DNA from 2 places in the Sphingobium sp. WR1 genome. Region 2 is predicted to be linked to the other one. Evidence: riboswitches for the same ligand, from Rfam matches in the RefSeq annotation. Region 2 holds a riboswitch; the other holds the start of a gene.
The links. A riboswitch is a leader RNA that binds a small molecule or an ion and turns the genes downstream of it on or off. The one in region 2 is predicted to bind cobalamin.
Positions count from the first base shown of each region.

Region 1 (6,848 bases), on a different contig from region 2:
CGATGGGCCGGGTCGGGTCCAGCGCCGGCGTAACCCGCAACACGGGTCGTCCTGCCATCATTTCGATGCGGACGGACGACAGGGCGCTCTCGGGCGCCATGTCGATCTTGTGCCATATTTCCGGTGCGGGCCGCTGGAGGGGCGCCAACCCCTCCAGCTGCTCGGCCGGCATCAGGCGGGGATAATCCACATACATCATGACAAAGCCGGACAGGCACCAGATCGTCATGAGCAGCCCGATAACGACGCCCAGCCAGCGATGGAGGAAGAGTATCGGCTTCAGCATGGCCTTAGAAGCTCAGGCCATAGGTCACACGCAGCGTGCGCGGTACGCCCCGGTTGAAGAAGGAGAAGCGGCTATTGGTCCCGTCCAGCACGCCCGCGTCGGTCACAGCCGAGGAATAGCCCCGTGTCGCATATTCCTTGTCGAAGATATTCTCGACATTGATACCGAACCTGTTCCGACGTGCATCGCCATCGACGTAAAGATAGGCGCCAGCATCAACCAGCGCATAATTGCCATAGTTGCGGCGGCCAAAGCCCGATAGCGTCGACCAGGTGTCGCCGATCCAGCTCAAGGCGACGTTCACGCCGAAAGGTCTGTCTTCCGGCGTATAGGCGAGCGTCCCCTTGGCATATTGCTCGGGATTGCGATCGCGCTGGATTGTGGCGCCCGGATTGCGGATGCGTGCGTAAGTGTAGCTCGCGTTGAGGCTCCAGCCACCAGCCAGGCTGGCGATGATCTCGAACTCCGCGCCGCGCGAGCGCACCTTGCCTTCCGTGTTGGAATAGGTGCCTTCAGGGAAAGCCGGATTGTCGTAGTCATAGTCGATGAGGTTGGTGATCCGACGTTCGAACCAGGTCGCCTTCCACCGAATCTCCGCCCCGCCTGCGGGAAGGAGGCCGCCCACGGACGCATTGAAGTTCAGACTCTGCTCGGGCTTGAGATTGGGATTGCCGATCTCGCAGCAGGGATCGTTGCCGTAAAGCTGCGATGCGTCCGGCAGGATGAAGGACGTGCCGCCATTGGCTTCCATGAAGAAGGCGCTGCTGAAATCATAGCGACCCGAGGCGTTCCAGATCGTCTTCTTGGCGCCGCCGGTCTTGTTGTAGCGCAGTCCCGCCGCCAGCTTGCCCTTCGCCGACAATTCGTCGGTGGTGCGGACCTGGAAGATGCCGGCATGGACCTTTTCATTGGTCGGCGCGATCAGCAGGACGTCGTCGCGGCCGTTGAAACTCTGGAAATCATAGCCAAGAAGATATTCGAGACCCGGATGCAGGTGCAGCTTGACCACGGCGCTGCCGCCCCAGTCCTGATAGCCCCAGAATGTTCCAGCCGGGTAGACCACGATTGGCGGTCCCGATGGAATGGGGTTGCGGATCTGGACATAGGCCGTCTTCCAGTCGTGGAAATAGCCCTTCAGGAAGAACTGGATGCCATCGTCCGCGGTATAGTCGAGGCGGGCGCTGGCGATTTCCTCATTGCGATCGTTCCGGCTTTCCCTGATCCGGGTCGCCGACAGATTGTCGAGCTTTGCCTCGGTGTGCTGATATTGCAGGTTCAGCGCCAGGTCGGGCGTGAACTCATATTGATATTTGACGCCGGCCGACCAGAGGTCGTGCCCAAGCTTGGTATCGGTCAGGCTGGGCTGATAGGCGCTGAACGGCGTATAGCCTTCAGACTGGCTGCGCGAGGCATAGGCGACGAAGCGATGTCCGTTGACACCGCCGCGGACATAGCCGTCGAGCGTCGTGCCGGCGCGGCTGTCGATACCGGCGTTGACCTGACCGTTGAAATCGTCGGTGAAGCTGCGGGTCACGACATTGATGATGCCGGCGGATGCCTGCGTCCCGTAAAACAGGCTCTCACCGCCCTTGAGCACCTCGATCCGCTCGATCATGCTGGCTGGCAACGTGTCGTTGGGTGAGGTGCCGCCATAGAGGCGGTTGTTGAGGCGGATGCCATCAAGCGTGAAAAGAACGTCCTGCGTACGCGATCCCTGGAGAGACACATCGACATAGGTGAAGGGACCGTTGCGCGAGCGGATATAAAGGCCGGGCACGCCTTCCAGCACTCGGGCCAGATCGACTGCCCCGCTGTCCTTGATGCGCTTTTCGTCCAGCGTCACGATGTCATGGCCGTAACCGGACAGCTCTTGAGGCAGCGTTTCTTCAAGGCTCTGGCCGGTGACGACGATGCTTTCGCCATCGGATATTGCTTCTTCGGCATGGGCCATCCCGACCATTGTCGCGAAAGCGATGGTGGACGCGGTTATGCAAAATATCTGTGTTATGGATTTCATGTTCGAACCCCCAAAATCTGACATCGGGAGCTTTCCGCTCTCCACTGCCGTCGCAAGTTACGAACGGTCCGACACCGTGACGGAAAACCTCCGTAACGGTTGCAAGGGCGTGAGCCGGACGCAGGCAAGCGACCGGCGCAATGCGCCGTTGCGGCCAGGCCGCCACCTTATTTGCCGCTCGAACGGAGTTCACCGTGCCTTGGCCATCCCCTGGACCAAAGCAAGAGCGACCAGACGCCGGCAGGTCTCCTGGCTCGCGGGTCATCGCTTGATGCACGGCCTTCCCAGGCCTCGCATGACTTAGCGTCCGGCCCAGTGGCTAGCGGCGTGGGACGCTTTGCCCCGCCGCGCATGTGCATCGCGCTCGCCGCTTACAGTTGCAGGGACAGCCTCGGATTGGGATGGAATTCCATACGGAAGGCCATCCGCACCGCGTTCCCTATTAAGTCCCTTTCGGGACACCGGCGCGATCTTGTATCCGGCAAAGCCCAGAGCCGTGCCGAACGCGGGGCTGTTACAGCGAGCGGCCGGGCGCCGCAAGAGATCAGTTGTTCGGCACGATCGATTGCAGGCGCCACATGCGGTTATAGGACAAGGTAACGGCGCAAAGCGGTGCCAGATCGATTGCGAGCGCGGCGCTTTGGGTTAGGCCCAGCATGTGGATGAGTGCCGCGCGAATCATCATGGGATGCGTGATCGCGCATATGCCCCGGTCATCATGGACCAACCGATCCAGCCAACGTCCGATCCGCTCTTGAGCGAACGGCAGGGTTTCGCCATCGGGCGCGCCATTCGCGGGATCGCCCAGCCATGCAGCCAATGATTCAGGCTCCTTCTCATGGATATCTGCGAAGCTCAGCCCCGCCCATCGCCCGGCACCCATGTCCGCAAGCGACTCTTCGCGCTGGGCGCTCACGCCCATGGCCAGGGCCGTTTCCGCCGCTGCAAGGGCTGGACTGCTGATGAACCGATCGCTTGCCCTGGGCGGTCTGAAGCCGGAGGCATCCTTGCGCCCGCGCGCATCGAGCGGTTCATCGGTGTTGGCAAATCCACCGATTCTGCTCATTCGGGTGGAAGCGGCGCAAAGCAGGATGAGCGATGCGGTCAGAAATGCCTCCGAACAAGTTGACGCTGTCTGCCTAAGGGTTCAAAGGGGCGGCAGCGCTCAGGATGAAGAAGCCGGTGAAAATCCGGGACGGTCGCGCCACTGTAATCGATGTCGGCTTGCCGCGTCGAGAGTCAGACCTTCGCCTGAGTTGATGACCTATCGGGACGCGCAATCCCGCAACGGAGTATGATGATGGCAATAACCGCCGCCCTGTTCGACGATGGTTTCATTCCCGTCCGCGGAAGCAGCTCGATCCCGCTGAAAGATATTCTGCCCTGGGGGGTGTTAGGCACGCTGATCGCCATGATCTTCCTGTACTTTGTGAGCACGGAACAAGGCGCTTATGCGCTTTTCGGCGGCATGTATGTGCATGAATATGTGCATGACGGCCGGCATCTCCTCGGCTTTCCCTGCCATTGATGCCGCCTTTCCATGACGAAGGATCTTTTGTGGCGCGGGATGCTCGCCGGCATTCTCGCGGCCCTGCTGTCGACCCTGTGCGCGCGCATGGTGGCCGAACCCCAGATCGATCTGGCTATCGCCTATGAACAGTCCCATTCGGCGCACGATATGAGCGCCATGGGTGGTAACGGGGGGGAGGAACTCGTCAGTCGCGAGACGCAGAAGGGGGCGGGCCTGTTCACTGCCCTTGCCCTCTATGGAGCGGCGGTTGGCGGCATATTCTCGCTGGTTTTCGCTTATGGCTATGGTCGCGTCGGCCAGCTCGGGCCGCGCAGCTTCGCCCTCCTGCTTGCAGGCCTCGCTTTCCTGTTGGTCGTGATCGTTCCGGGGATCAAATATCCCCAGACGCCCCCTGCCGTCGGCAAGCATGAGACCGTGGGCGTTCGCACCGCAGCCTATTTCGGGATGCTAATCCTGTCGCTGGGCGGGGCTGTCATTGCCGGCAAGCTGCGTTCCTCCCTGCTGCGCACATGGCGGGGTTTCGATGCAACTCTGCTGGCGACCGGGGCCTATCTCATATTGGTCGGACTGGGTCAGTTCCTGCTGCCGACAATTGATGAGGTGCCTGCAGACTTCCCGGCAACGCTGCTATGGGATTTCCGGATAGGGTCGATTGCCACGCAACTGCTGCTCTGGGCCACGATCGGCATCGTCTTCGGCCTTTGGGCGGAACGCCTTCTCAAGCGTCAATAGTTGCCGGATGACGATCAGATCATCCTTGATGGTAGCTTTGCTGGATGTTCGCTAACAAAGCTGCCTGACCGCAATCGACCGGAGCCGGAAGCCAGTCAGGACAAAGTGGATCGTGACGCTCCAAATCTGGACGGGGTTGCAAGGCGTGCGACGGCTTGCGATCGGACCGTTTCGCCGATACCGATCCCTGGATAACATATGTCTTACCTGGCAAGCAGGGGACATCAGGGATAGAGCCGGTTGTTCGTTCGCATCGTCTGCACCTCCATCCTGACGGCCGCCGCTGCGACAATGGCCATGGACGCCCGAGCAAGGACCGGCGCAGTGGATGTGCCTTCGCAAAGGCTGAGCGCCGCGATCGCGGAACTGGCCAGGCAGACACAGGTCGAGATATTGTTGAATGCCCCCGGATTGGAGGGCAAGCGCACAAGGCCGGTGCATGGAGCCATGGCGGCCGAGGGCGCGCTGAGGCACATGACCCGAGGGCTGGGCGTAAACATTCTTCGCGTCGGCAGGAACCTGTATATCGTGCAGCCGGCCCTATCCCGTTCGGCAAGTGTGGAAGCCCCCGGCCCGGCGAGCGATACTGACATTCTGGTCACGGCGCGGCGGCGGCTGGAAAAGGGGGGAGAGGTGCCGCTGCTGGTGGCGCGCAATGGTCCCGATGAGTTCAGCCGGCAGGCGGTCAGGACGCTGGCCGATCTGGCGCGCGTCACACCGGGATTTGTCGCCACCGGCCAGACGTCCAGCGCGACGCCGCTACTGGTCATGCGTGGGCAACGGCGATCGATCAGTGACGAAAACCGCCTTCCTCTGGTGGTCTATCAAGAAGAGGTGCCGCTGCCTAACCAGGCGGCCCTTTCACCGCTTTACGACATGGCCTCCATCGAGATCCTGCGGGGGCCGCAGGGAACATTGTTCGGCCGCAACACGACCAGCGGCGCGATTCTGCTCCATTCCGTCCAGCCGGGCAACAACATGCCATCCTATGTCGAGACCGATGTCGGCAATTACGGCATGAACCGGATCGAGGGAGCAGTAGAACTGCCCCCGATGGGTCTATGGTCGCTGCGGATTGCGGGGCAGCGGATGCGAAGGGATGGCTTCGTCCACATGGCATCGGGCGGTAGGGCGGATGACGTGCATAGCGATGCCGCTCGTGCGGTGCTGCGTTTCGCGCCGGAAGGGATGTTTCGATCACTCCTTACGCTGGATATGCTCAATGCCGACGAGCGGGGTTCCGCCCAGATACTGACAGGCGTCTATGACGGTGGGACTGCTCGCACGGCAGAAAATACGCCTTACTTCGATTGTGGTCAGGGGGCATGTGATGTCGATGCCTTGCTGGAACGGCAACAGGGGCTTGGGAGGAGGACGTCCCAATCGGGGCTTTCGCCGCTTTTCAGACGGCGCTTCCGCGGGGTGACGAACATCGCAGAATATGGCGATGACGATTTGCTGTTGCGTAATATCGCAGGCTGGCGGTCGACCCGGATCGTCAACGCGCTGGATGGCGACGGAACGCCGCTGGCGATCAATGACCTGAGCGGCCGCGCCAATCTGAGGCAGCTGACCGAGGAATTTCAGGTGCAGGGCCGGCTGGGCGGAGCGCGTTATATCGCCGGGGTCTTCTTCCTCGAAAGCGCGCCGGCGGGGACCATGTTGCAAAGGAGCGCGCAATTCGTTCGACCGGGGAAACCGGTCAGCAGCATCGCCAACTATCAGACCTTTCGAAGTACGGCCATCTTTGGCCAGGTGACTGTTCCTCTGGCGCCCAGACTGACGGCGGATTTGGGACTGCGCTATACCGGAGAACGGGTGCGAGGCTGTTCCTTGCGCAGCGTGGACGCACAGCCCTTGTCGCGGACTGATTGCATCGACATGGGAGGATCTTTGACCTCCTTCCAATCCGGGCGAGTGACCTGGACGGCCGCCCTGACCCGGAGGCGGGGCGAAAGCAGCCTTTATTTGACAAGTCGGCGGGCTTTCCGGTCGGGGGGCTATAACAGTCCGACCTTGGGCGGCAGACTTGCGCCGTTCCAGCAGTTTGGCCCGGAAAGTTTCACCGATCTCGAAGTGGGAGCCAAGGGACGGTGGGCAATCGGTCCAATCCACGGCTCCTACGCCACCGCCGTCTATGCAGGCCTCTATCGCAATATTCAGCGGGCGCTGTTTCCCGATCCCGACTTCGATGGCGACGGCGATCCTGACAATGATCCCATCTCCCTCTACGTCAATATCTCGCGCGCCCGCGTGATGGGGATGGATAGTGAACTGGCGGT
Region 1 is NZ_JCATID010000010.1:6,669-13,516, reverse strand. It holds gene AC58EF_RS13185 (PepSY domain-containing protein) at 1-286, opposite strand, end outside; gene AC58EF_RS13180 (TonB-dependent receptor plug domain-containing protein) at 291-2,303, opposite strand; cobalamin riboswitch at 2,526-2,784, opposite strand; gene AC58EF_RS13175 (histidine phosphatase family protein) at 2,848-3,369, opposite strand; gene AC58EF_RS13170 (CbtB domain-containing protein) at 3,604-3,831, shown strand; gene AC58EF_RS13165 (CbtA family protein) at 3,844-4,566, shown strand; gene AC58EF_RS13160 (TonB-dependent receptor) at 4,807-6,848, shown strand, end outside.
Region 1: linked by a shared signal. The riboswitch ahead of AC58EF_RS13180 (TonB-dependent receptor plug domain-containing protein) and the one ahead of AC58EF_RS11030 (DUF1636 domain-containing protein) in region 2 are both predicted to bind cobalamin.

Region 2 (6,848 bases):
GCGATCGGCCGGAAGGCCGATTCGCAGCCAGCGCGGCTGTTCGGCGAAGGGGCGGGTCAGGATGGCCCCACGGGCGAGCCGCTCGAACAGCGTCGGCGCTTCGCCCGTTTCGATCAGGCGAAAGAGAGGGCAATGCCCGATCGGGCGATGGCCCGCTTGCTCCAGCACCGCGTCCAGGCTGGCGGCGTCGGTGCGCAGGCGGCTGCGGGTCTGCGCGATCCAATGGCGGTCCTGATAGGCGGCCGTGCCGATCGCGATCGCGGCGGCGGAGAGCGGCCAGGCCCCAAGCCGATCGCGCAGCGCAGCCAGAAGCGCCGACGGACCGAGGACGAAACCCAGCCGCACACCGGCCAGGCCGAAAAATTTGCCGAAGGAACGGAAGATCAGCAGCCGCCGGTCGTCGTCCACCAGCGGCGCGAGGCTGATTGCCGGGTCGGTATCGGCAAAGGCTTCGTCGAGCAGCAGCCAGCCCTTTTCCCGGCGTGCCTCCAACAGATGCAGCAGTTCGCCCCGGTCGAGGACATGCCCGTCCGGATTGTTCGGGTTGGCGAGGATCAGGCTTCCTTCGGATCGGGCGGCGTCGCACCATGTGGTGGCGGCCGATCCGGCGATCATTTCGCCATGGGTCCGGTAGCTGGGGCTGACATGGCTGGCCGCTCCGTCGATCAGCCGCCCGGTCAGCCGAAGGCCGATCTCGGTGCCGGGGACGGCGCAGACATGGCGGGCGTCGACACCGAAATAGACAGATGCCGCCGCTTCCAGCCGGCGCAATGTTTCGGGTTCGGGCAGGCGTTGCCAGTCGATCGCCACCGCGTCCGCACCGGGCCAGGGATGGGGATTGATGCCGGTGGAGAGGTCGGCCCATGGCTGGGCATCCGTGCCGAAATGGGCCTTTGCAGCCTCCAGCGAGCCGCCATGAAAGGTCCAGGGACGGGTCATGCCAGCCGGTTCCAGAGCAGGGCGGCCAGCAGCAGCAGGCTTTCCGTCACTTCTGTGCCCGCGCCATGGCCATCGCCCGAAATCCCGCCGATGCGGCGACGCAGCCACCAGGCCCAGAGCAGCCACGCCGCGGGCGCGATCCAGAGCGACGGCGAGAGGAAGGTCGCGCCGACCAGCAGAGCGGTCCAGAGGATCAGGTCATATGGGCAGACGGCGTGCCGAAAGAGGGCGCCCAGCCCTTCATGCAGCGGAGGCAGATAGCGGGTCCAGAACAGCGTGCCGATTCGCGCGGCGAGGGGAATGAGGGCGATCGCGACATAGGCCTGGGCCTCGATCAGCAGGCGCAGCAGGACCAGCTTGCAGAGGAGCTGGGTCACGATCGCGACGATGGCGAAGCTGCCGACATGGGGATCGGCAAGCACCGCGACCAGTCGTTCGCGATCCTTGTGCGCCGCGCCCGCCGCATCGGCAATGTCGCCCAGTCCGTCGAGATGGAGCGCGCCCGTTACCGCCACCCAGCAGATGAGCGCAGCGAGCGCCCCCGCCCAGGGATCGATCTGCGCGCCGATCCAGCCGGTGGCGGCGACCATCGTGCCGACGATCAGGCCGACCGCCGGAAACCAGCGGATGGAGGCGGCAAATTCGGTGTTGGTCACGTCGACGCGCGGCATCGGCAGACGGGTGAGGAACTGGATGGCGATGATCAACCCCTTCATGCCGGTCCCTCGCACGGACGAAGCGCCCTGATCTGGGCCGTCCATGGCTCGCCGGGCCAGATATGGAGCGAGAGGAGCGCGCCATAGGGCAGGTCGAACGCCCAAAGCTGTTGATGGGCCATGCGGCACAGGCGGTGCAGGGCGGCGCGGATCGCCCCGCCATGGGTCACGATCACTGTGGGGGCGGGGGGCAGGTCCGTTAGCGCGGACGCGATCCGGTCGACCAGCGCGGACCAGCATTCGCCCTGCGGTGGCGGGTGCCGGTCGGGATCGGCCCAGAAGCGCGCGAGCGGTTCGGGATCGATCGCGCTGGCGGGCTGGCCGTCCCAGACGCCGAAGTCGAGTTCGCGCCAGCGCGGGTCGATCTGCGGCGTCAATCCATGCGAGTCGCCGATGGCTGCGGCGGCGCGCTGGCAGCGTTGCAGGTCGGACGAGACGATCCGGTCGATGGCGAGATCGGCGACCTGTCTGACGCAGGCGGCGATCCCCTCCGCCGTGGGCGGGGCGTCGGTGCGGCCGAGCATGAGGCCGGGCTGCTCCGGCGCGCCATGACGCAGGAAATGAAGGGCGAAGCCGTCGCTCACAGCGAACCGGACACCGCCGCTTCGGCGAAGGTCGCCATCCGGTCATGGGCGGCCAGCGCCGCACGGACGATGTTGGCGGCGACCGCAGCGCCGCTCCCTTCGCCAAGCCGCATGTCGAGTGACAGCAAAGGCGTCAATTCCAGCCGTTCGAGCAGGCGCGCATGGCCCGGCTCCAGCGAGCAATGGCCCGCCAGGCAATGGCCGGTGATGGCCGGATTGTCGATGGCGAGCGGGGCGATGGCGGAGGAGCAGATGAAGCCGTCGAGCAGCACCGGGATCGACAATTGGCGCGCGCGCAGGATCGCGCCGGCAATCGCCGCAATCTCGCGCCCGCCGACCCGGCGCAATGTTTCGAAGGCGGAGCGGGGCGCATCGCCATGATGGGCGAGCGCGCGGTCGATGAGCTGCCCCTTGCGCCGGACGCCTTCGCCGTCGATCCCCGTGCCGGGGCCGACCCAATATTGGGCCTCCGTCCCATAGCTGCGGGCGCAGAGTGCAGCGGCCGCCGTCGAATTGCCGATGCCCATTTCGCCGAGGATCAGGAGGTCGAGCCGCTCATCCACCGTCGCCGCGCCTGCGTTGAGTGCTGCCAGACAGTCCTCCACGCTCATGGCTGGCTCGGTGGTGAAGTCGGCGGTCGGCCGGTCCAGATTCAGCGCGACGACCTTGAGTTCCAGTCCCGCGACTCCCGACAGGGCGTTGATCGCGGCGCCGCCGGCCTCGAAATTCGCGACCATCTGCGCCGTGACGCTGGCGGGATAGGCGCTGACGCCATGGACGGTGACGCCATGGTTGCCGGCGAAGACGGCCGCGCGCGCCCGGTCGATGCCCGGCCGATCGCGCCTCTGCCAGCCGGCGAAGAAGATCGCTATCTCTTCGAGGCGTCCGAGCGACCCCGGCGGCTTGGTCAATTGCTCCTGACGCGCGCGGGCGGCGGCGGCGGCTTCCGGGTCCGGGCCGCGCAGGTCGGACAGGGCGGCTTCGAAGGCGGCGGCGGAGGCGAAGCTGGTCATTCGGCGACAAATCCCGGTGGCGGCGTGCGCGTGATGAAATGGCCTTTGACACCTTGCGGCCATTGCGAAAAGGGGACGCGGCCATGGTCGCTTTCGACATAATGGACGGCATAGTCCAATATGGCGCGGGCGGCCTCCTCATCCGGCGCGAACCGGCCCAGCACATAGCCGACCTTGTCCGGCGCGCGCAGGTGGACGGTGCAGAAATCCTGACAGGCGAAAAGGCAGGGCATTTCCTGCACCACGACGCGATCATAGCGGGGATCGCTGGCCTTTACGCGCTTCAGGGCGGACACCAGCCGGGCGCCGCCGCGAACGCCGTCGGGGTCTTCCCGCGCATCCTTGCTATGGCGGCAGCTGTTGCAGGCGACGATCGCCGGTCCCGGATCGACCCGCTTCAGCATCGGATATCTCGGCAAAGACATTTCGGCACGGCAATCCCATCGACATAGCCGTGCGATGGAGCCGGTGCGATCGCGATATATTGCGCGCGACACCGGCCGCGCATCGCGCGGTTTTCCCTGTCGTCGCGCGGGTTCACCCCCGTCCGCCCGGCTCACCCTGTCCGCGCGAAAGACGACTGCGACAGGCAGGTCTCCTGGCTTGCGGGTCAACGCCGGTCAGCCGCCTTCTCGGGACGTTCATCCCAATGGCATAGGGCCGATGGCTCGCCGCATACAGTTGCAGGGGCAGCCGGGTTTGTCCCGTTCCCATCTTCGTCCCCGTCGCCGAGGAACCTGTCGCGATGCGGGCGTTACATCGATTTCGATGCCCCGGTCAACGGGCTGCGCCCCAGCGGCGTGACGGTGGGCCAGACGCCGTCCAGATCGACCCGCGCCTCTATGCCGTAGACGGCGCGGAGATGGTCGGGGGTGAGCACCTCCGCCGGGCCGCCATCGGCGACCAGGCGGCCCCGGTCGATCAGCAGGAGCCGGTCGCAATAGCGCGCGGCCATGGTGAGGTCGTGGAGCACGGCGATCACCAGCGCCCCGTCCTGCGCCTGCGCCCGCAGCAGGTCCATGACGTCGATCTGGTGGCCGGGGTCGAGGCTGGCCAGCGGTTCGTCGGCGATCAGGGCGGGGGCTTCGACCGCCAGCGCCCTGGCCAGCAGCACGCGCGCCCGCTCGCCGCCGGACAGTTCGGTCGCGATCCGCTGGCGCAGGTCCAGCACGTCGGCGCGCGCCATCGCCCGCTCGATCGCCGCCGCATCCTCGCCACGGATGCGCGACATGGGGCCGAGATGGGGCAAGCGACCGAGGCCGACGAGCCGTTCCACCGTCAGCGGCCAATGGAGCGTCTGGCCCTGCGGCAGATAGGCGACCCGCCGCGCAAGTGCGTCGCGGCGCAGGGCGGCGACGTCCTGGCCGTCGATCAGGACATGGCCTTTCACCGGGACAAGGCCGAGCATCGCCCGTGCGAGCGTCGACTTGCCCGCGCCGTTGGGGCCGACGATCCCGACCAGGGCGCCGGCTCCGAAGCGCGCGCTGATTCCGTTCAGGACGGATCGTCGTCCAAGGGTGACGCGGATCGCGTCCAGTTCCAGCATCACCATAGCCGCCGCTCGCGCATCAGATGGAGGAGGAAGATCGGGATGCCGAGGAAAGCCGTGACCACGCCCAGCTTCAGTTCGTTCATGATGTTGATCAGCCGCACCGCTATATCGGCGAAGGTCAGCAGCGCGGCGCCGCCCAGCGCGGCGGGCAGCAGGATCGCCGAGGGGCTGCGATCGGTCAGTGGGCGCAACAGGTGCGGCACGATCAGGCCGATGAAGCCGATCGCGCCCGACACCGCCACCGCGCCGCCCACGCCGATCGCCGTGCCGAGCAGCAGGCGAAAGCGCGTGCGGCGCAGGTCCACGCCCAGCGCCTGCGCGCCATCCTCGCCCAGCGTCAGCGCATCGAGCGCGCGGCCATCCCACAACAGCAGCACCATGCCGGTGACGATACAGGGCAGCGCGATCCAGAGATGGTCGAAGGAGCGGTTTTCCAGACTGCCCATCAGCCAGGTCATGATCTCCATCGCGGCGAAGGGATTGGGCGAGAGGTTGAGCGCCAGGGCGATGCCCGCCTGCGCCAGCGTCGCCACTGCGATCCCGGCAAGGATCAGCGTCAGCGAACTTTCCGACCGTCCAGCGAGGAAGAAAAGGAGCAGCAGCGACAGGCAGGCGCCGCCGATCGACAGGAGCGGCAGCATCACCGGATGAAGCTCGGCCAGACCGAAATAGAGCGCGCCTACCGCGCCCAGCGCCGCCGCGCTCGACGTTCCCAGCACCGACGGTTCGGCCAGCGGATTGCGCAGATAGCCCTGCATCGCCGCGCCCGCCAGGCCCAGCATCGCGCCGACGGCGAGGCCTATGAGCGTGCGCGGCAGGCGCAGGTCGAACAGGATGATGTCCGTCACCCTGTCGCCATGGCCCCAAAGCGCGGCCCAGATGTGGGGCAGGGGGATGTCGACCGCCCCTAGCAGCAGCGATCCGATCGCCGCCGCTGCCGTGAGGACGGTCAGGCCCGAAAGGAGCAGGATGCGCTTTTGCGTCATCTCCATCATCTTAGCCATTTGCCGCACATGCGCCGGCGATTATGGGGAGAACCATGTTGCGCAAGGCCTTTCTTCTTTCCCCCTGCTTGTGCCTGCTCGTGGCGGGTGGATCGGTGCTCCGGGCCGGGGCGCCGGTCGCCGCACCAGTTACTGGGCCGGCTCGCCCGCCGCAGCGTATCGTGTCGCTGAACCTCTGCGCCGACCAGCTTGTCCTTGCGCTGGCCGACCGCAGCCAGATCGCCGGGCTGACCCGCAACGCAAGGGATGCGGAGATGTCGGCCGAGGCGGCGCGAGCGCGAGGCCTGCCGCTGCTCCGCAATTCGGCCGAGCAGATATTGGCGATCGGGCCGGACCTGGTCGCCGGCCTGCCGGCCTGGCGCAGCGCCATGCCGGGGGGATTGAACCGGCGCGGCTACCGGACGCTCGACCTTAAGAGCGCGGACAGTCTGGCGGATATCTACGCCTCGATCCGGGCGACCGCCGTTGCGGTCGGCCATGCCGATCGGGGCGAGGCCATGGTCGCGCGGATGAAAAGGGAACTGGCGGGGCTTCCCCGGCCGGGGCGGGGCCGCGTTGCCGCCTATTATCAGCGGCGGGGATATATGACCGGCACGGGCACGCTGATCGACGATCTGATGCGGCATATGGGGCTGGTGAACCTTGCCGCGAAGCTCGGCAAGCCGCCGCTGGCGCAGGTCAGCCTGGAGGAGATGGTGGCGGCGCGCCCCGACTTCCTGATCGTGGAAAGCGCCACCGACCGCGCGACCGATCAGGGCAGCGAGATGCTGCACCATCCCGCGCTGCGCGACATTCCCCGCATCAGCATCCCGCAAGCCTGGACCGTGTGCGGGACGCAGGCCTATGCCCTTGCCGCGCGCAGCATGGCCGGACAGATTATGCAATGGGATAGGGCGCATCGCTGACATTCATTCTTAACGAGACGACGCGCTGCCGGGTGCCGCGCGTCGCCCGACAGGTCAGAAGCTCAGGCGGACGCCGCCATAGGCGGCGCGCCCGGCGGTGGCGAAGCTGAACACTTCCTCATAGTCTTCGTCGGC
Region 2 is NZ_JCATID010000007.1:84,286-91,133, forward strand. It holds gene AC58EF_RS11010 (threonine-phosphate decarboxylase) at 1-939, opposite strand, end outside; gene AC58EF_RS11015 (adenosylcobinamide-GDP ribazoletransferase) at 936-1,655, opposite strand; gene AC58EF_RS11020 (histidine phosphatase family protein) at 1,652-2,239, opposite strand; gene cobT (nicotinate-nucleotide--dimethylbenzimidazole phosphoribosyltransferase) at 2,236-3,252, opposite strand; gene AC58EF_RS11030 (DUF1636 domain-containing protein) at 3,249-3,656, opposite strand; cobalamin riboswitch at 3,824-4,008, opposite strand; gene AC58EF_RS11035 (ABC transporter ATP-binding protein) at 4,007-4,804, opposite strand; gene AC58EF_RS11040 (FecCD family ABC transporter permease) at 4,798-5,790, opposite strand; gene AC58EF_RS11045 (ABC transporter substrate-binding protein) at 5,844-6,713, shown strand; gene AC58EF_RS11050 (TonB-dependent receptor plug domain-containing protein) at 6,768-6,848, opposite strand, start outside.